DNA from 3 places in the Streptomyces sp. NBC_01384 genome. Region 2 is predicted to be linked to each of the others. Evidence: riboswitches for the same ligand, from Rfam matches in the RefSeq annotation. Region 2 holds a riboswitch; each other region holds the start of a gene.
What was found. A riboswitch is a leader RNA that binds a small molecule or an ion and turns the genes downstream of it on or off. The one in region 2 is predicted to bind cobalamin.

Region 1 (6,986 bases), 7.4 Mb from region 2:
CTTTTGTGCCAACTCAGGTTAACGCCGTACCCTCGGCATCCCCAGCCCGATCCACGAGATGATTTCGCGCTGGATCTCGTTGTTCCCGCCGCCGAAGGTGAAGATCACCGCCGAGCGGTAGCCGCGTTCCAGCTCGCCGTGCAGGACCGCACCCGCCGAGCCCTCCTGGAGCACACCGGGTGCGGCGACGATCTCCATGAGCCAGGCGTACGCGTCCCGGCGCGCCTCGGAGCCGTACACCTTGACCGCGGAGGCGTCCTGCGGGGTGAGGGTTCCCTCCTGGACGGCGTTCACCATCTGCCAGTTCAGAAGCTTCATGGCGTCGAGCTTGGTGTGGGTCCGGGCGAGGCGGCGGCGTACCCAGGGGAGGTCGGCGACGCGACGGCCGTCGGCGAGTTTGGTCTCCATGGCCCAGCGCTGGACGTCGTGCAGGGCGCGGATCGCCATGGTGCCGTGCGCGGCGAGGGTGACCCGCTCATGGTTGAGCTGGTTGGTGATCAGTCGCCAGCCCTTGTTCTCCTCGCCGACCCGGCGGGAGACGGGGACGCGGATGTTCTCGTAGTAGCTGGCGGTGGTGTCGTGCGAGGCGAGGGTGTTGATGAGGGTGCAGGAGTAGCCGGGGTCGGAGGTCGGCACGAGGAGCATGGTGATGCCCTTGTGCGGCGGGGCGTCCGGGTCGGTGCGCACCGCCAGCCAGACCCAGTCCGCCGTGTCGCCGTTGGTGGTCCAGATCTTCTGCCCGTTGACCATGTAGTGCCCGGTGGCCTCGTCGCCCTCCCGTACGGCCTTGGTCTTGAGCGCCGCCAGGTCGGTGCCCGCGTCGGGCTCGCTGTAGCCGATCGCGAAGTCGATCTCGCCGGAGAGGATCTTGGGCAGGAAGTACTCCTTCTGCTCCTCGGTGCCGAATTGCATGATCGTCGGGCCGACGGTGTTCAGCGCCATCAGGGGCAGTGGTACGCCCGCCTGGGCGGCTTCATCGAAGAAGATGAACTGCTCCAGCGGGGTCAGCCCCCGCCCGCCGTACTCCTTGGGCCAGCCCACCCCGAGCCAGCCGTCCGTGCCGAGCCGCCGGATCGTCTCGCGGTAGAACCGCTTCTGGGCCGCCGGGTCGCCATACCGGGCGTACGCATGGTCGGGCACCAACTCGGCGAAGTAGCCGCGCAGTTCGGTCCGCAGCCGCTGCTGCTCTGGCGTGTATTCGAGATGCACGGCGCCTCCTGGCTCCCCAAGGCCGGACCTGACGGCGCACACCGTAGAACGTGTTTCAGAAATTGGGAATGCCGAGGACGTACGAGAAGGGCGGGCCCGGACGTCCGGGCCCGCCCTTCTCCACCCGCTCAGTGGGCGACGGGGGTTGCCTCCGGGGCGACCTCCTTCTTCACCGTGGCCGGTTTCGGGGACAGCACCCGCTCCGCCAGGAACCCGAAGACGAGCCCGAAGGCGGTCCACAGGGTCAGCTGGATGGCCAGTGCCGCGAGGCGGAACTGCCAGAGCAGGGTGGCGGAGAAGTCCTTCGGGACCTCGTTCACGGCCGGCAGGAACGCGTACGCGAGCCCGATGGCGAGGACGAGGAACGCGCCCGCCGCCAGCGTCGCGTTCCAGTTGCCCAGGCGCGGCGCGAGGCGCTTGCCCAGGATGACGGCGGCGACGGCGAGCAGCACGCTGAGCACCATCATGAGGAAGTACAGGGTCGTGCGCTTGCCGATGGTGTCGGGGTCGCCGACGGACGGCGGGTTGGCGGGGTATTTCAGGAACGGCACGACATAGACGGCGAGCAGGCCCGCGGCCGACAGGAGCAGCGCGCTCGCGCGCGGCCCGAAACGGCCGATCCTGCCGAGCGCGAAGCAGTACGCGAGGGCGGCGATACCGCCGAACGCGACCCCGTAGACGAGGACACCGGTGGCCAGGCCGCCGGTGGACTGCATCGTGCGACTGACGGCTTCCATGCCGTGCTCGTGCGTGTGCGCATCCTCGTAGGCGATGGCCGAGTCCACGCGCGGCTCACCCAGGAAGTAGGCGACGACCAGGGCGAGCAGGCCCGCGGCGAGACCCGCGAGCATGCCACGCACCAGAAGGTTTCTTACGGTTGCCGAGTTCATGTGCTCGTGCGTTTCCGCGTCGCCGTCAGTGGCAGGGGAAGCCGAGCAGGTGGCGGGCGTCGTGGACCCACTCGTGGACGTTCTCGCCGGACACGAGGGAGGTGGCGCCCTGTTCGGCGCCGACGAAGTAGAGCAGGACCAGCATCAGGATGCCGAAGAAGACCGCCCAGGGGGCGATCGCACCGATCGGCAGCTTCGCGGGAACGGCGGTGGGGGTAACGGTCGGCTGAGCGACGGACTGCGCCATGGGGCAGAACCTCCTGGGGAACTCGCGTCCCATCTTGGTGGTGCACAGGACGACGGCCGCGGGTCTGACTTGCTCGACCTCCACCACCCCTGGCGGGAGTGGTTCGTGCTGGGCTTACAGTGGCGCGACCGTGCCGGATTCCCACCGGACTTCCGCCGAACCGTCGTCAATATCGTCGAGACCGTACCGCGAAGCCGGGCTCCGGCCAAGAGCGCATAAAGAGAGACGACGTGCGCCCTGCGGCCGGGGGCGGCACCGGCTTCCCTTGCCCGGCAAGGATTCTGGTCACGGAAGACCGCACCAGCACGCGAGAGTGGACGTATGACAAGCCGAGTGATCTTGATCTCAGCCGCGATCAGCGCGGCGCTGCGCGAGGCCCGCTTCGACGAGGGAGGCCGGGTCGACGCCGCCGGACTGCGGCTCGCGCGGGCGGCCGCGGGTGCGGTGCCCGACGCGGAGCGGCTGTGGGTCTCCCCCACTGTCCGGTGCCGCGAGACCGCGGACGCGCTGGGCCTCGACGCGGTGGTGGACGCATGGGAGTTGGCCCCTCTGGACGTGGGCCGCTGGCGTGGCGCGACCCTGGAGGAGGTCAGCGCGAAGGAGCCGGAGGCGGTGGCCCGGTGGCTGGCCGATCCCGGTGCGGCGCCGCACGGCGGTGAGTCGGTGCGGGCGTTCTGCGAGAGGGTGGCGGGCCGCCTCGATACGGCCGCGGAGTTCACGGGCCGGACCGTGGCCGTGGTCGAGCCGGAGGTCGTACGGGCTCTGGTGGTTCGGGTGTTGGGGGCGCCGGAGTCGGCATTCTGGCGGGTCGACGTGCCGCCCCTGACCGCCACGGAGTTCAGCGGCCGCGCGGGGCGCTGGAACGTACGGGCCGGACGGCCGCTCGCGGAGCCGGCGTGAACCGGTCCGAGACGGTGCCCGGGTGCGCGGCTCAGCGTCGCGAGGAAGTCCGTGCGGGCCGGGGCACACTCACGGCAGGCCTTCGCGCTGCCCCGCGCACCGGGGCACTCGCCGTCGCCGCGACGCGCGGGTAGCCGAAGGAGAGCGCGTCAAACCCGCAGCGTCACGGACGAGTTCCCGGGCCGAGCACCGTGGGCCGGAAACGCCGGCAGCGGCCGCGCCTGCTGGACGGCTGCCCGGTTCGCAGGCGCGAGCGGGCGCCGGCTACGCGCCCGTCGCCTCCGCCGCCTCCCGTGAGATCTGTTCGAACTGCGCGCCCATCGCCTCGGAGAGCGCATGGGCCGCCGAGAGCGGGCGGACCATCACCATCAGGTCGTCGATCCTGCCGTCCTCGTCGAAGTGCAGGAAGTCGCAGCCGTTGAGTTCCTTGTCGCCCACCTTCGCGGTGAAGACCAGCGCGTGGTCACGGCCGTCGGCACCGGCGATCTCGCGTACGTAGCGGAAGTCGGTGAAGACGCGGGAGACGCCGCGCAGGATCGCCGCGGTGATCGCCTTGCCCGGGTACGGCTTGAAGGCGACGGGGCTGGTGAACACGACGTCGTCGGCCAGCATGTCCTCGATCGCGGCGAGGTCGCCCTCCTCCACGGCCTTCCGGAAGGGGTGCATCCGAGTCCCACCTCTCATCTCTGATAACTGAGTCTGATACTGAAACTGATGCTGATGCTGATGCTGATCTCTGGTACCTGATAGCTGATACTCAACTAATTGATTAGGTGCGGAACAGATTAGTCATGGAGGTGTTCCCCGTCTAGCCTGGGACCATGGCATTGCGCAACGCGGTCCTCGCCGCGCTTCTGGAGGGCGAGGCGTCGGGATACGACCTGGCCAAGGGGTTCGACGCCTCGGTGGCCAACTTCTGGATGGCGACCCCGCAGCAGCTGTACCGGGAACTCGACCGGATGGCGGCCGAGGGACTCATCGAGGCCCGGCTCGTCCAGCAGGAGCGGAGGCCGAACAAGCGGATCTTCTCGCTCACCGACGCGGGCCGCGCCGCGCTGCGGGACTTTACGGCCGAGCCGCCGAAACCCACCGCGATCCGCGACGAGTTGATGGTCAAGGTCTATGCCGTGGACGAGGGGGACGAGCAGGCCGTGCGGGCGGCGATCACCGAGCGGCTGGAGTGGGCCCGCGCCAAACTGGCCCGCTACGACCGGATACGGGCCCGGCTCCTCGACGGGCGCGGCGAGGACGACTATCTGGCCGGAGCCGAGCGCGTCGGCCCCTATCTGACGCTGATGGCCGGACGCGCCTTCGAGCGGGAGATCATCCGCTGGGCCGAAGAGGCTCTGCGTGTCCTGGAGCGGCGCGCCGCCGTGCCGCGCTAGACCTCGCATCGGGTGTTCCCGAGGGTCCATTGGATGTCCTATGGCTCTGCCCGGGCTCCCTATTGGTCACCTATGCCTGGCCCGCATACCGTCGAGGACATCGTCGCCCTGACGATCTGGGTCCAGAGTGTCAGGGCGCGCGACAGGAACGAACAGGAACGCCCCGCCCCCCATTACCCCCGGGAGAAACGCACCATGTCGAAGATTCTCTTCGTGATCACCGGCGTCGACCACTGGACGCTCGCCGACGGCACCCGGCACCCGTCCGGCTTCTGGGCCGAGGAGGCCGTCGCCCCGTACGAGGCGTTCAAGGCCGCGGGCCACGAGGTCGTCGTCGCCACGCCGGGCGGCGTCGTGCCGACCGTGGACCGGGGGAGCCTGGCGCCCGAGGTCAACGGCGGCCAGGAAGGCGCCGACCGGATCGCGCGCGTCCTCACCTCGATGGCCGAACTCCAGCAGCCGATCAAGCTGGAGGAGGTCGACCTGGACGACTACGCGGCCGTCTTCTACCCCGGCGGCCACGGACCGATGGAGGACCTCGCGGTCAACGCGGACTCCGGCCGGCTGCTCACCCTCGCGCTGGAGTCGGGCAAGCCGCTCGGTGTGGTGTGCCACGCCCCGGCCGCGCTGCTCGCCGCGACGAAGGAGGACGGTACCAACGCCTTCGCGGGCTACCAGGTCTCCGGGTTCACCAACGTCGAGGAGACGCAGGCCGGTCTCGCCGACAAGGCCAAGTGGCTGCTGCAGGACCGGCTCGTCGAGGCGGGTGTGGACTTCCAGGAGGGCGAGCCGTGGGCCCCCAAGGTGGTCGTCGACCGCAACCTGGTCACCGGCCAGAACCCGGCCTCCTCCGCCCCTCTCGCGGCCGAACTGCTGATGAAGCTGGCCTGACCTCCATGGGCACTGACCGGCTCGACGAGGTCCTCGACGCCGCCTACGACTGCCTGACCAGGTACGGCGTTCGGCGCACGACGATGGACGACATCGCCTCCACCGTGGGCGTGTCCCGGTCTGCGGTCTACCAGTACGTCCGCAGCAAGGACGACGCCTTCCGCCTGCTCGCCGGGCGCCTGCACGAGCGGGCGCTCCACCGGGCCCGGGAGGCGGCGGCCGAGCAGGACGCCCCGCACGCCGAGCGCGTCCGGGGTGTCCTCGCCGCCAAACTCGACCTGGTGCTTCAGCTGGCCGGCGACTCCCCGCACACCGTCGAACTCCTCGACGAGAAGGCCCGGTTGTTCGGTGACATCTGCCACGCGTTCGGCGGGGAGTTGCGCCGCCTGCTGATCGCCCTCTTCGCCGAGGTGGCCTCCCCGACCGGCGTCGAGCCCGCCGAGGCCGCCGACATCTGCCTGGCCCTGGTCGTCGGCCTGGAGTCGGCCCCCGACGGCAGACGTCTGCTGGCCCCGGCGACCGACGCGCTGCTGACCGGCCTGCTCGGCGCCCACGCCTAGGGGGACAGCAGCTCCGCGGTGGGGCCTTGGCGGACCAGCCGACCGGTCTCCAGGAGATGCACGGTGTCCGTGTAGGCGGCCACCAGGTGTGGCGCCCCTCACCGCCCGCGCGCCGGTGCCGGTGCCGGCACCGGCCTAACTAACCGCGTGGGGGTGCGGTCGTGCCGCGGACCTCGATGACCGGGGCGGTGAGGACGACCTCGCCCGGGCGGGCGGGGTCGGCGATCCGGTCGAGCAGAGACTACGCGGCGCATCCGGAGGGCGCGCTGACCTGGCGCTACGAGCGGGAGCGGGGCGGCAGCGGAGTCCTCGGCGACCTGGCCTCGCACGGCGTCGACCTGGCGCGCTTCCTGCTCGGCGAGATCGAGGCACTGACCGCCGACACCGCGGTCTTCCTGCCGGAGCGGGCCCGCCCGACGGGCGCCACCGCCGGTCACACGCGCGCGACGGGCGGCGAGCTGGGCCCGGTGGAGAACGAGGACTACGTCAACTGTCTGCTGCGCTTCGCCTCCGGTGCGCGGGGCGTGCTGGAGGCCTGCCGGATCTCGGTGGGCGAGCAGAACAACTACGGCTTCGAGGTGCACGGCACCAAGGGCGCGGTCTTCTGGGACTTCAGGCGCATGGGCGAACTGGGCGTCAGCAGGGGTACGTCGTACCAGGACCAGCCCGTCAGCACGGTGTACGTCGGCCCCGGGGACGGCGAGTACGCAGCCTTCCAGCCGGGTTCCGCGAACAGCATGGGCTACGACGATCTCAAGGTCATCGAGGCCCACCACTTCCTGCGGTCGATCGCCGAGAGCACCCCGTACGGCGCGACGCTGGCCGACGCGGTGCACAGCGCGGCGGCGCTGGACGCGATGTCCCGCTCCGCCGAGCGGGGCACGTGGGTGCCCCTGGCCTGACG
Region 2 (6,986 bases):
GCCCGCCGCCACGGAGGCTGCGCCCGCGGCCAGGGCTACGGAGACGGCTGCGGCCGTCGCTTTGACAGTACGCACGGGTTCAGTCTCCCGGGGGAGCCCACGGTCGGCCAGCGGGAGCGGGGTCCGTCTGGGTGCGGGGGTTCGTTTTCCGGCGGTACGAGCGCTTTGGCGACATCGGTCCGGTATGTCTCGGCGTGGAGACCTCCGGTGGTGGCGGATGGTTCGGCACCACCGAATCAGTACGTGCCGGCCGAGCCCCGTCGCGGCGGAGATACGCGGCGGAGAGAAGGGGCCACCCCAGCGCGCGACAAAACCCCGGCTCGACACGACGCGCAAAGGCCGCCCTGCGAGCAGAGCGACGGCCCGAGGCGCCCTGGATGCGCACAGCAGCCCTGACGGAGGCATCGGCGAACGGAGCACGCCGACCGGCGACCGGCGCCAAGGGCGAGGCACCGCAGGCAGGGCATTCCGCTCGTTCGCGAGTGGAGCGCCCGCCCACCCGCTCCGCGATCCCACCGGCCGCTCCACCCCGTCGGCGGGAGCACCGCGGCCGGCCCCGTCGGCGAGCGGAGGACCCGCTCGGCGGTCTCGCCGTCAGGCGCTCTGTCCGTATCGCCGCAACCGGTCGCCCGCCGCTGCCACCTGTTCCTCCGACAGCAGTGTGGGGGAGAGCCCCGGTACGGAGGATGCCAGGAGCCAGACGCGGGACATCCATTCCAGCTGGGCGGTGCGGTCGTACGCCTGGGGCAGCGAGGCTCCGTAGGCGACGGTTCCGTGGTTCTGGAGGAGGCAGGCGGTGCGGTGGGCGAGGGCCTGGAGCATGTTCTCGGCCAACTCCGGGGTGCCATACGTCGCATAGCGGGCAACACGGACCGGTCCGCCGAGGGCGCCCGCCATGTAGTGGATCAGGGGGAGTTCCGCGACGAGGGCCGAGACGGCCGTCGCGTGCGCGGCGTGGGTGTGGACGACGGCGCGCGCGTCGGTGGCGCGGTAGATCGCGAGGTGCATCGGCAGTTCGCTCGTCGGAACGAGCGAACCGAGAACCTGTCGGCCGTCGAGGTCCACGCCGACGGCGTCATCGGGCGTCAGCCGGTCGTACGGCACTCCCGTCGGTGTGACCAGCACCATGTCGCCGACCCGCACCGAGACATTGCCCGACGTGCCGACGACCAGCCCGTCGGCCACCGTCCGGCGGGCCGTGGCGACGAGTTCGTCCCAGGCGTCCGCCATCTCCCGCTCCCGCGCACCCGGTGCGCCCTCCCCCACGTCCCGCACATCCCGTGCGTCCCGCCGCTGCTCAGCCATGCCGCGATCCTGTCAGGCGTGGACGTCAACCCGCCGTCGGCGAGGGCACTTTAGGCCGGAAGCCATGCGTCCGTAAGTACACATATAGGCACATATAGCCCATCCAGAACGATTGGCTGGCGATCGACGGGCTTTCGACGATCTTCCAATAACCTCTGGGGGATTTGTCGCGTACGTCGCCATTCCGGGGGGAAACATGGCCCATGATCACAAACCATTCCTTCGTCACGCCCGCGTCATCGCGGCAGCCGCCGCCGTAGCGGCGCTCATCGCAGGAGGGACCACCCTCGGCGGGGTTCCGGCCACGGCGGCGGACAAGCCCAAGGGGTACGACATCTCCTCGCACCAGAAGAACGTCGACTGGCAGAGCGCGAAAGCGAAGGGCGCCCGGTTCGTCTATGTGAAGGCCACCGAGTCCCACACCTACCGCAACCCCTACTTCGGCCGGCAGTACGAGGGGGCTCGGGACGCGGGCATACTCCGCGGCGCCTACCACTTCGCGGCGCCGGACAAGTCGTCCGGCGCCACCCAGGCCGCGTACTTCGTGCGCAACGGCGGCGCCTGGAGCGCGGACGGCCGGACGCTGCCGCCGGCGCTCGACATCGAGTACAACCCGTACGACAAGAAGCACAAGTGCTACGGCCTGAGCAAGGCCAAGCTCGTGAGCTGGATCCAGGCGTTCAGCGACGAGCTCGAACGGGAGACCGGCCGCCGCCCGGTCATCTACACGACCACACACTGGTGGAACACCTGCACCGGCGGCAGCCGCGCCTTCGCCGCGAACCATGCCCTGTGGCTCGCCCGCTACGACTCGAAGGACGCGGGCACGCTGCCGGCCGGCTGGTCGGCGTGGACGTTCTGGCAGTACGACAACAGCGGCACGCTCCCGGGTGACCAGAATCTCTTCAACGGGTCCATGGCCCGGCTCCAGCAGTTCGCGAAGGGCTAGCACTCCACGCGAGACCCCTTGAAAACCCCCTCCGGAACTCGAAATTCCGCCTTCGTTCGAACCTTCCGACCGTCCCTCCGCGACAGAGATCGACACAAGCGGAGGGGCGATCCACTGTTTGATACACCCCTAAGCCCGCCTCAGTTCACCTTCCGTTCACCCAGGTTGCCTACGGTCCACCTGCCACTGACATCAAAGAGAAGCCTGGGTAAATGGAACACATCACGCTCCTCCTCGGAATCGTGATCGTCACCGCTCTCGTGTTCGATTTCACGAACGGTTTCCACGACACTGCCAACGCGATGGCGACGACCATCTCGACCGGCGCCCTGAAGCCCAAGACGGCGGTGGCCATGGCCGCCGTGCTGAACCTCGTCGGCGCGTTCCTCTCTGTGGAGGTCGCCAAGACGATCTCCGGCGGGATCATCAATGAAGAGGGCATTCGCGTCCAGGTGATCTTCGCGGCGCTCGTCGGCGCCATCCTCTGGAATCTGCTGACCTGGCTCCTGGGCCTGCCCTCCAGTTCCTCCCACGCTCTCTTCGGTGGCCTGATCGGCGCCGCGGTCATGTCGGCCGGCTGGTCGTCGGTGAACGGCTCGACCGTCGTCACCAAGGTGCTGATCCCCGCGGTCGCCGCGCCCATCGTGGCCGGACTCGCCGCGATGCTGGCCACCCGGCTGACGTACAGGATCGGCAGCCGCACCGACGAGAAGGCGACCGCCAAGGGCTACCGCGCCGGCCAGATCGCCTCCGCCGGCCTGGTCTCGCTGGCCCACGGCACGAACGACGCCCAGAAGACGATGGGCGTCATCACCCTGGCCCTGGTCACCGGCGGCGTCATCGCCCCCGGCTCGAACCCCCCGATGTGGGTCATCGTCTCCGCCGGTACGGCCATCGCGCTCGGCACCTACCTGGGCGGCTGGCGCATCATCCGCACCCTGGGCAAGGGCCTCACCGACCTCGCGCCGCCGCAGGGCTTCGCCGCCCAGACCAGCGCCGCGACGGCCATCCTGGCCTCCTCGCACATCGGCTTCTCCCTCTCCACCACCCAGGTCTGCTCCGGCGCCGTGATGGGCTCGGGCCTCGGCCGCAAGGGCGGCGTGGTCCGCTGGTCGACCGCGACCCGGATGTTCGTCGCCTGGGGCCTGACCCTGCCGGCCGCCGGCCTGGCCGGTGCCTGCGCCGAGTTCCTGACCAAGCAGGGCACGTGGGGCATCGTCCTCACCGGCGCGCTGCTCGTCGCCGGCGCCGGCACCATCTGGAAGCTGTCCCGCCGTCAGCCGGTCACCGTCGACAACGTCAACGAGGTCGACACCGAGCCCGCGGGCGTCGTCACCACCGCGATCGCCGCGGTCACCCCGCCCCCCGCGGGCCCCGTCACCGGCGACCTGTCCGGCGACCCGTCCGGCGAACTGAAGACCACCATCCCGTCCCCGGACGCGGAGCCCACCCGCCCGGCCACGGTGTAAGGAAAGAACAGCATGCACATCGACTGGGCAGCCCTCGGCTCCGTCTTCGGAGTCAGCCTCCTGACCACCGTCGGCCTCGTCGGCCTCTTCACCCTCGGCATCGTCGGCCTCTCCAAGCGCGAGTCGGCATCCGCTCAGAGCGGCTCCGCCGCCCTCGCGGTCACCGGCGCCTACGTCTGCTTCGCGTCGTGCGCGGCGGCGGTCGCGTACGGCATCTATCTGATCGTCGGGAAGTAGCCCACAGACACCGGGCAAGTAACCCAAAACAGGCATCACTTCGCGTGGGGTGCGAGACGGATCACCGTCCCGCACCCCACTCGTATGTGGGCCTTCGCACACTCTCCCCACGCAGGTCAACAGCAAGTTGACGGCCGTTCTCACCCCGTGGTGGACTGCCGGAGCCAAGTACGGCGACATGAGAGGAAGCCGGTGTGAATCCGGCGCGGTCCCGCCACTGTCACCGGGGAAGGAAGTCCCCGTGAGCCAGGAACTCTCACCGCCGGTCTCGTCGAACCAGGGCGTGGACACCCTGAGTGAGGACATAACGCCATGCGCGGCTGCCCAAGTGCCCTGCGAGCGACGGTTCCACCCGATCTGACGGTCGGCTGACCCGGTGCGTGCCGATCGCGTCTTCGCGTACGGCGCCGCCGCCGGGCTCCTCGGCGATCTGCTGCTCGGCGATCCCCACCGGGGGCATCCGGTCGCCGCGTTCGGGCGGGCCGCGGGAACCGTGGAGCGGGTGCTGTGGCGGGACCACCGTGGGTGGGGCGCACTGCACACCGCCGTGTGTGTGGGCGGTGCCGCCGGGCTCGCCGCCGTCGCTTCCCGAGCCGTACGTCCCTCCCGCACCGCTTCCGTCGCGCTGACCGCCGCCGCCACCTGGACCGTCGTCGGGGGCACCACCCTCGGGCGGGAGGCCCGGGCGATCGGTGACGCCCTCGCCGACGGGGAGACCGAGACGGCCCGGGAGCGGCTGCCGCATCTGTGCGGGCGGGATCCCCAGGCCCTCGACGCCGCTGGAATCGCGCGCGCCGTCGTCGAGTCCGTCGCCGAGAACACCTCCGACGCGGTGGTGGGTGCGTTGGTGTGGGGGGCCGTGGGGGGAGTGCCCGGGCTGGTCGCCTTCCGTGCCGTGAACACGCTCGACGCGATGGTCGGGCACAAGTCCCCCAAGTACCGGCGGTACGGGTGGGCCTCCGCGCGGCTCGACGACGTCGCCGGGTGGCCTGGGGCACGCCTCACCGCCGTGCTCGCCGCCCTCGCGGGTGACAGTCCTCGGGGGGCGCTACGAGCCTGGCGCGCCGACGCGGGCAAGCACCCGAGTCCCAACGCCGGGCCCGTGGAGGCCTCGTTCGCGGGGGCGCTCGGGGTACGCCTCGGCGGGACCCTCGCCTACGGCGGGCGGGTCGAGCACCGGCCGGTGCTCAATGGTGCCGGGCGCGCCGTCCACGTCGACGACATCGAACGGGCCGTACGGCTGTCGCGGCGCGTGAGCTGGCTCGCGCTCGGCGTGAGTGCCGCCGGACGGCTGATGACAAAGAGGCTTCTCAGGAAGGGGCGTACGTCATGAGCGGCGGTCTGCTCGTCGCCGGCACCACCTCCGACGCCGGCAAGAGCGTCGTGACCGCCGGGATCTGCCGGTGGCTGGTGCGGCAGGGCGTCAAGGTCGCGCCCTTCAAGGCGCAGAACATGTCCCTGAACTCGTTCGTGACACGCGAGGGCGCCGAGATCGGGCGGGCGCAGGCCATGCAGGCGCAGGCCGCCCGCGTGGAGCCGACCGCGCTCATGAACCCCGTACTGCTCAAGCCGGGCAGCGACCGCAGCAGTCAGGTCGTGCTCATGGGCAAGCCCGTGGGTGAGATGACCGCGCGCGGCTACCACGGGGGGCGGCAGGAAGCCCTCCTCACCACCGTCCTGGACTGCCTCGCCGAGTTGCGGGGCACGTATGACGCGGTGATCTGTGAGGGGGCCGGCAGTCCTGCCGAGATCAATCTGCGGCGGACCGACATCGTGAACATGGGGATCGCGCGCAATGCGCGGCTGCCCGTGCTCGTCGTCGGCGACATCGACCGCGGGGGTGTGTTCGCCTCGTTCTTCGGGACGGTCGCGCTGCTGTCGCGCGAGGACCAGGAGTTCGTCGCCGGATTCCTCGTCAACAAGTTCAGGGGGGATGTCTCCCTGCTGGAGCCGGGACTCGACATGCTCCACGGCCTCACCGGGCGGCGGACGTACGGCGTCCTGCCCTTCCAGCACGGCCTCGGCATCGACGAGGAGGACGGGCTGCGGGTGTCGTTGCGGGGAGCGGTCCGGGAGTCCCGAGTGACCGCCCTCGTCGGCGAGGACGTGCTGCGGGTCGCCGTCTGCGCGATCCCGCTCATGTCCAACTTCACGGACGTGGACGCGCTGGCCGCCGAGCCGGGTGTCGTCGTGCGGTTCGTGGACCGCGCCGAGGAACTGGCCGACGCCGACCTCGTCGTCGTCCCCGGAACCCGGGGGACGGTGAAGGCGCTGGAGTGGCTGCGGACGCGCGGCCTCACGGACGCCATCGAGCGCAGGGCGGCCGAGGGGCGGCCCGTGCTGGGCATCTGCGGTGGCTTCCAGATCCTCGGCGAGCACATCGAGGACGAGGTCGAATCGCGAGCGGGGTATGTCGAGGGGCTCGGACTCCTCCCCGTACGGGTGCGGTTCGCGCGCGAGAAGACCCTCACCCGGCCCGTCGGGGAGGCACTCGGCGAGTACGTCGAGGGGTACGAGATCCACCACGGCGTCGCCGATGTCACGGGCGGCGACGCGTTCATCTCCGATGGCAATGGACACAGTTTGGACGGGTGCCGGGTCGGTGCCGTCTGGGGCACGCACTGGCACGGCTCGCTGGAGTCGGACGGATTCCGGCGTGCCTTCCTGCGCGAGGTGGCGGCCGCCGCGGGCCGTCGCTTCGTGCCGGCCGCCGACACGTCGTTCGCGGCGCTGCGCGAGGAGCAGCTCGACCGGCTCGGCGATCTGATCGAGGAACACGCGGACACGGACGCGCTGTGGCGGCTCATCGAGTCGGGCGCGCCGCAAGGACTGCCTTTCATTCCACCGGGAGCGCCCGCATGAGCACAGTGTTGTTGTTGTCGACCGCCGACACCGATCTGCTGGCGGCCCGGGCCTCCGGCGCCCCCTACCGGATCGGCAACCCGACCCGGGTGGATGTCGAGGGCGAACTGCCGTCCCTCGTCGAGGGCGTGGACATCGCCGTCGTACGGCTCCTGGGCGGCAAG
Region 3 (6,986 bases), 640 kb from region 2:
GCGTTCCGAGAAGGGTGGACTTCCCGGCGCCGTTGCGGCCCATCAGCGCGATGATCTCGCCGGGGGTGGCGGTGAGGTCGACGCGCCGGAGTGCTTCGACGTGGCCGTGGCGGACGGCGAGGGCGTCGACCGCGGCCGGTTGCGCGGGGGGTGCCGGGCGCGTCGCTGCGGCGGTGCGCTTGCGGAGGAGACGGGGGCGGCGGGGGAGGGACGACGGGGGAGGCAGGGGAGGCAGGGGAGGCAGGGGAGGCAGGGGTGGCTGGGGAGGCGGGGGAGGTTCGACGCCGGGCGCCGGGGGCGTCCTCTCCGGTACGAGGTTCGCGAGTCGCTCCCGCAGGGTCCCCGCCCTGCGTCGTGCGTCGCGCACCGTGAGGGGGAGCGGGGACCAGTCGGCCAGCCGGCCCAGGTCCACCACCGGCGGGTACACCGGGGAGACGGCCATGATCTCGGACGGGGTGCCGAGGAGCGGGGCGGCGCCCGGGGAGGGGAGGAGGGCGACCTGGTCGGCGTACTGGATGACGCGTTCGAGGCGGTGCTCGGCCATCAGGACGGTGGTGCCGAGGTCGTGGACGAGTCGTTGCAGGACGGCGAGGACCTCTTCGGCGGCGGCAGGGTCCAGGGCAGACGTGGGCTCGTCGAGGACCAGGACCCTCGGGTGCGGGGTGAGGACCGAGCCGATGGCCACGCGTTGCTGCTGGCCGCCGGAGAGCGTGGCGATCGGGCGCTCGCGCAGGTCCGCCAGGCCCAGCAGGTCCAGAGTCTCCTCGACGCGACGGCGCATCACGGCCGGGGCCAGACCCAACGACTCCATGCCGTACGCGAGTTCGTCCTCGACCGTGTCCGTCACGAAGTGGGACAGCGGGTCCTGGCCCACCGTTCCGACGACGTCCGCGAGTTCGCGGGGCTTGTGGGTACGGGTGTCCCGTCCCGCGACCGTGACCCGGCCGCGCAGGGTGCCGCCCGTGAAGTGGGGGACGAGGCCGCTGACCGCGCCGAGAACGGTGGACTTGCCGACGCCGGAGGGCCCGACGAGCAGGACCAGTTCGCCTTCGGGGACCTCGAAGTCCACGCCCCGGACGGTGGGTTCGGCTGCTCCGTCGTACGTCACGGAGACATCCTCGAAGCGGATCATGAGGGTTCCTGGGGAGTGGAGGGGTCTTTGGGGAGCGGGGCTGTGAAGGCGGGGAGGAGGCCGAGCAGGATCGCCGCCGCCGGCCAGAGGGGGAGAGCGGGGGCCACGAGGGGGACGACGCCGGGGCGCAGGGCCGTGGGATCGTACGCGGCGGAGACGATCAGCCCGGCCGCGACGGTGGCGCCGGAACCCGCCACCAGCCAGGCCCGTACGCCCCACACCTCCGGGCGGTAGCGCGTGCGGGGTGAGCGGCGGCCGCCCAGCCGGAGGCCACCGAGCGTCGCGGTCAGTCCGGCGAGCAGCACGGGCAGGCCGTAGCTGCCGCCCTCGGCGGTCAGTACTCCGTACGTGCCCGCGCAGACGCCCAGCAGGCCGCCCAGCGTCAGGACGGTGTTCGCACGGCGGACCATGGGCGCAACCTCGGCGGTCCGCCCGTAGCCGCGGGCGTCCATCGCCGCCGCGAGGGCGACCGAGCGCTCCAACGCGCCCTCCAGGACCGGGAGTCCCACGTGCAGCAGACCGCGCAGGCCCCGGTCGGGGCGGCCCCGCAGGCGGCGGGCGGCGCGGAGCCGTTGTACGTCCGCGATCAGATTCGGCGCGAACGTCAGCGCGACGACCACCGCCACGCCCGCCTCGTACAGGGCGCCGGGGAGTGACTTCAGCAGCCGCGCGGGGTTGGCCAGGGCGTTCGCCGCGCCTACGCAGATGAGGAGCGTGGCCAGTTTCAGGCCGTCGTACAGCGCGAAGAGCAGGCCCTCGGCGGTGACCCGGCCGCCGATGCGGATGCCTTGGGCCCAGTGGGGGAGGGGGACCTCGGGGAGCGTGACGAGGAGGTGGCTGCCGGGGATGGGGGAGCCGAGGAGGACGGCGAAGGCGAGGCGGATGGTGAGGACGGCGAGCCCGAGCTTGATGAACGCGGTGTAGGAGTGGGCCCAGGGCGCGTCGGTTCGGTGGGTGGCCACCACGTAGCCGGCTACGCCTATGAGGAGGGTGAGGAGGAGGGGGTTGGTGGTGCGGGAGGCGGCTGTTCCCAGGCCAAGGGCCCAGATCCACCAGGTGGCTGGGGGGAGGGTGTTGGCGCGGGTCGCTCTGGGGGCGCGGGTACGACGGTGCGGTGGGCGCCGGCTTTGAACGGCAGCGGCAGCGGCAGCCTGTGCGGTGGGCGTAGTCGCCCCTGTTGGGGTCGCGTCCTCTGTTGTCATTGGCTTCACCCCCGATGTCATTGCTTTCACCCCCGCTTCAGGACCGGCGGCGGCGTGTCTGCCAGATGGCCGCACCGCCCAGCACGGCCACCGTGGCGATTCCTGCCAGGAGGCCCACCGACGGACCGTGAGGGGTGGGTTCGGCCTTGGCCGGCTCGGAACTCGGGGTGTGTGAGGTCGTGACCTGGTCGCCGCAGCCCGTTCGGGGGTAGCCCGCGATGGCGCACAGGAGGGCGTTGGTGTCGTAGCGGAGGGGCGTGGCGACCGTGGCGAGGGCCTCGGCGGTTGTCGCGTCGGTGGGGACGCGGGCGCAGGCCGTGCGCGGCGTCGGCGGAATCTCGCCGGACGGCGCGTCCGCGGTGGTGCCGGAGTCGATGACCAGGGCCACCCGCTTCCGGCCGGACCGGGCGGGCGTCTTGGCGCAGATGGACGCGAAGTCGGCGTTTCCGCGCGGCTTCGAGGCGTCCTGCGAGTCCGCGCTCACCGCGAAACGGAACCCCTCGACGTCGCCGTCGGACGGCCGTGCGGTCGACGGCCCTTGCGTCGCGTACGTCCACTTCCCGCCGGTCAGGTCCCAGAAGGACCAGTAGCGGTAGCCGACGGCCTGGGCCTGCCCCGCCGCCGTGCCGAGCACGAGGAGGAGCAGGGCCAGGACCCACGCCGCCCTGCCGCGCCGCCTCACGGCTGCGGCTGCTTCTTGCGGGCGCTGATCAGGAAGCCGATGCCGATACCGGCGACGAGACAGACGCCGACGGTCCACCAGACGCCGAATCCCTTGCCGTCTCCCTTGCCGTCTCCCTTGTCGTCTGCCTTGTCGTCGTTCTTGTGCCGCTCGGGCGTGGTGGCCGTGTAGGTGTACGACCGCACCGCCGGGCCCGTCGCGTTGAGCTGCTTGACCAGGTCCGCGCCGCCGAAGTCACGCGGGTCCGTGCCGGTGGCGCGGGCGGCGAAGATGAGCTGGGCGTATGCGGCCGGGCCGGCCTGCGCCGCCCAGGCGCCGGAGTTCTTCTCCAGCCAGGCCAGGGGCCTCTTCGTGTACTTGCCGTAGCCCCCGGCGGCGAGCGCGACGACCGCGTCCGCGGTGTTGCCGTAGTCGGGCTGGTCCTTGGCGCCGGGCATCGCCGACTTCAGGTAGGGCACCTTGAGCAGGGCGTTGTAGAGATAGGACGCGCCATTGCGCGCCGCCAGGTCCGGGGTGAGTTTCCCCTCGTTCGCGCAGATGTGGCCGTACGACTGCGGCTTCGCGGCCGTCGTCACGAACCCCTTGCCGAGGGAGCCCAGCACCGCCGCGGCCGTCGCGTCCGCGTTCGCCGCGAGTTTCCCCCGCTTGTCGGGCTGGTAGGCGAAGCCGCCCGCGTCGTCGGTCTTGGTGTCGCACGCGATCGACAGCTTCACCAGCACGTCGTACGGGGACTTGCCCTCGCCGGACTTCACGTTCCCGGACTTCACGTTCCCGGGCTTCTCGCCCGCCGCGGCCAGCGCCCCGATCACCACGGACGTGGAGTTCGCGTCGCTCGCCCCGCCCGCCGTGTAGCCCCAGCCGCCGTCCTTGTTCTGCACGGACTTCAGCCAGCTGACGGCCCTGCCCGTCGCGTCGTCGTGCCCGCCGAGCGCGGTGAGGGCCTGTACGGCCGCCGCGGTGTTGTTGGTGTCGACCATCGTCTTGGCGTCGCACTTCGCCGTCGCGTCGGCGCGGTACGCGGGGAAGGCGCCGGTCGCGCACTGCTGCCCGGCCAGCCAGTCGACGGCCTTGGCCGCGGGCTTCACGCCGACGGTGTGCTGGGCGAGCAGCGCGAGGGACTGCCGCCAGACGCCGTCGTAGGTGGGGTCGGTGGTGCCGTAGAGGCCGGAGGGTATTGATGGGGAGGGTGAAGGCGAGACGCCTTCGGCGACGGCGGCCGGGGCCAGGGCCGTACCGATCGCTACGGTGGCGGCCAGTACCGCGGCGCTGCGGCGAACAATCATGACTCTCCCTGCGGGGAGCCGGGCAGCACCGGGCACGGCTTGGCCCGAGCGGCTCCGGCCCCGTATACCTCGACGGTGCCGGCCACCGACGGGCTGCCGATGGCACGAGCCGGTCACGTCCCGGACGAGGCGATCCGGCTTACCACCCGACAGGGCGTGGGCGGTTCACGGTTGCGGGTCAGCGCCGGAATCGCACCGGCTTCTCCGCGTACGGGGGCGATGACGACCTGCTTACTGTACTCGCCCGTAGGAATCGCCTGAGGGGTCGGCAACCGCTCGCCGAGGTCGGCGCACGGGATGGCGTACGAGGAGGGGCTCGACTACGCGGCCGGGGGTGACTGACGGGGTTCGACGACGGGGGTGGGTCCGCCGAACGGCAGGAACAGGGTGCGGGACGCGAGCAGCCAGGTGTCGCCGACCTTGCGGAAGGTGTCTTCGATGGGGGTCCCCCCGCTCGAGCGAAGCCGAGAGTGGGGGAGGCCGATCTGAACGGGAGGTCCGGCCGGGACCATGCCGCCGGTGTGGCCGTCGACGCGGTAGGTGGTGAAGTACGAGGTGGCACTTGCCTGGGTCGGTGAGGCCACGGTGACCAGGATGTTCGTCATGACGCGCCGCGAGAGCCGGTCGGCGGGGCGGGAGGCGAAGTACGCGCGCAGGGCCGCACGCCCCTCGACGAGCCGGTCGCCCTCCGGCCACTGCCAGACGCCGTCCTCGGTGAACAGCTCGGCGACCGTGCTCGGTTCACCCAGGTCCAGTCGGCGCACGAGGTCGAGGACGAGCCGCTCGCAGGCGCGCTCGGCGAGAAGTTCTTCCATGGGGATCATGGGACCGTTGCTATCAGCTCGGGGCCGCCGCCACCAACGGATTACCAGCCCACGTACGTCCACGTGCTACAGCGCCACGTACGTCACCGGATCGCTGCCCGCCACCGACTCCGCGCGCCCCATCTTCACCAGGCGGCGCACATGGGCCTCGGCCTCCGAGACCGCGATGTTCCTTGAGATGAAGGGGATCTGCTCCCAGGGGCGGTTCCACTCCATGCGCTCGGCGAGCTGCCAGGCGGTGAGAGGGGTGGAGAGGAGGGAGAGGAGATCGGCGAGGCGCTCCTCGTGGTGCGCGAGCAACTCCCGTACGCGGCCCGGCGCGTCGGTGAAGGCGTGCTGGTGGGCCGGGAGCACCTCGGCCGGGTTCAGCCGGCCGACGCGCTCCAGGGCGTCGAGGTAGTCGCCGAGGGGGTCGGCGACGGTGGCGTCGTCCGGATCCTCGTACAGACCGATGTGCGGAGTGATCCGCGGAAGCAGATGGTCGCCGGAGAAGAGGCGGCCGTGGCCGGGGAGCCCGGCCGGGTGGGTCTCCTCCAGGTGGAGGCAGACGTGGCCCGGCGTGTGGCCGGGGGTCCAGATCGCGCGCAGGCGCCGGCCCGCCAGGTCGAGGAGTTCGCCGGGGACGATCTCGCGGTCGGGGAGCGCGGGGGCGAAGGCGGGCAGGCCGGTGGAGAGCCGTGTCGTGCGCGCCTCGCGCAGGAGCGCCACGTGCTCCTCGGGTGCGCCCGAGGCCACCAGCTTGTCCATCATGAAGGCGAACCAGCGCTCGGGCCGGTTCTCCCGCGTCCGCCGTACGATCGCGGTGTCCAGCGCGTGCATCGCGATCCACGCCCCGGAGGCCTCCCGCACCTTGCCCGACAGACCGTGGTGGTCGGGGTGGTGGTGGGTGATGACCACGCCGTGCACCTCGGCGACGGCGATGCCGCAGGCGGTGAGCCCGGCGGTGAGGGTGTCCCAGGAGGTCGGGTCGTCCCAGCCGGTGTCGATCAGCACAGGGCCCCGGTCGGTGTCGACGAGGTGGACCAGCGTGGTTCCCAGGGGGTTGTCGGGGATGGGGACCTTGATGGACCGTACGCCCCCGCCGTGATCGGTCACCTGCGTCATCGGTTCCCACCTATCGCCGTGTACCGGCCACTATAACTAGAACCCATTCCAATGGGTGCCCAAAACAACCGTTGGGGCTCACCTCGCACCCGTGGACTCCGTCGGCGGGACCTGGTATCAGTTCTCCTATCTGATGAAGCGTCAGATGAAGCGGCGGATGACGTGTCGGGGAAGCCCGTCGGGGAGGCGGTCGGTCATGACCGAGCTCGTGGAACACGGACAGCTGTTCATCGGCGGGGAGTTGACGGACCCCCTGGGCAAGGACGTCATCGAGGTGATCTCGCCGCACACCGAAGAGGTCATCGGACGCGTCCCGCACGCCTCCACCGGCGACGTCGACCGGGCGGTCGCCGCCGCGCGCAAGGCCTTCGACGAGGGGCCCTGGCCGCGGATGAGCCTCGACGAGCGGATCGAGGTCGTCGCCCGGATCAAGGACGCGATCGCCGTCCGGCACGAGGAGATCGCCCGTGTCATCTCCTCCGAGAACGGCTCCCCGTACTCCTGGAGCGTCCTCGCGCAGGCCCTGGGCGCGATGATGGTGTGGGACGCGGCGCTCACGGTCGCCCGCGGCTTCACATACGAGGAGGCACGCGACGGAGTGCTCGGGCGCATCCTCGTCCGGCGCGAGCCGGTGGGCGTGGTCGCGGCCGTGGTCCCCTGGAACGTGCCGCAGTTCGTGGCGGCCGCCAAGCTCGCGCCCGCGCTGCTGACCGGCTGCACCGTCGTACTGAAGCCGTCGCCCGAATCCCCCCTGGACGC

Region 1: another riboswitch for cobalamin. It lies ahead of OG747_RS44120 (CbtB-domain containing protein); the one in region 2 lies ahead of OG747_RS09940 (cobalamin biosynthesis protein).
Region 3: another riboswitch for cobalamin. It lies ahead of OG747_RS12935 (prenyltransferase/squalene oxidase repeat-containing protein); the one in region 2 lies ahead of OG747_RS09940 (cobalamin biosynthesis protein).

The regions. Positions count from the first base shown of each region.
Region 1 covers NZ_CP109559.1:9,581,218-9,588,203, reverse strand. Annotated here, with positions in the region: gene OG747_RS44130 (acyl-CoA dehydrogenase family protein) at 19-1,209, opposite strand; gene OG747_RS44125 (CbtA family protein) at 1,338-2,099, opposite strand; gene OG747_RS44120 (CbtB-domain containing protein) at 2,125-2,346, opposite strand; cobalamin riboswitch at 2,383-2,547, opposite strand; gene OG747_RS44115 (histidine phosphatase family protein) at 2,668-3,246, shown strand; gene OG747_RS44110 (nuclear transport factor 2 family protein) at 3,511-3,912, opposite strand; gene OG747_RS44105 (PadR family transcriptional regulator) at 4,068-4,631, shown strand; gene OG747_RS44100 (type 1 glutamine amidotransferase domain-containing protein) at 4,827-5,522, shown strand; gene OG747_RS44095 (TetR/AcrR family transcriptional regulator) at 5,528-6,082, shown strand; partial or broken gene OG747_RS44090 (Gfo/Idh/MocA family protein) at 6,307-6,984, shown strand.
Region 2 covers NZ_CP109559.1:2,210,894-2,217,879, forward strand. Annotated here, with positions in the region: gene OG747_RS09915 (alpha/beta hydrolase family protein) at 1-75, opposite strand, end outside; gene OG747_RS09920 (class II aldolase/adducin family protein) at 595-1,305, opposite strand; gene OG747_RS09925 (lysozyme) at 1,502-2,254, shown strand; gene OG747_RS09930 (anion permease) at 2,467-3,723, shown strand; gene OG747_RS09935 (hypothetical protein) at 3,736-3,960, shown strand; cobalamin riboswitch at 4,093-4,238, shown strand; gene OG747_RS09940 (cobalamin biosynthesis protein) at 4,337-5,293, shown strand; gene OG747_RS09945 (cobyric acid synthase) at 5,290-6,822, shown strand; gene cobN (cobaltochelatase subunit CobN) at 6,819-6,986, shown strand, end outside.
Region 3 covers NZ_CP109559.1:2,850,917-2,857,902, reverse strand. Annotated here, with positions in the region: gene OG747_RS12950 (ABC transporter ATP-binding protein) at 1-1,132, opposite strand, end outside; gene OG747_RS12945 (energy-coupling factor transporter transmembrane component T) at 1,129-2,334, opposite strand; gene OG747_RS12940 (SCO2322 family protein) at 2,372-3,016, opposite strand; gene OG747_RS12935 (prenyltransferase/squalene oxidase repeat-containing protein) at 3,013-4,299, opposite strand; cobalamin riboswitch at 4,410-4,545, opposite strand; gene OG747_RS12930 (nuclear transport factor 2 family protein) at 4,620-5,123, opposite strand; gene OG747_RS12925 (MBL fold metallo-hydrolase) at 5,190-6,227, opposite strand; gene OG747_RS12920 (aldehyde dehydrogenase) at 6,424-6,986, shown strand, end outside.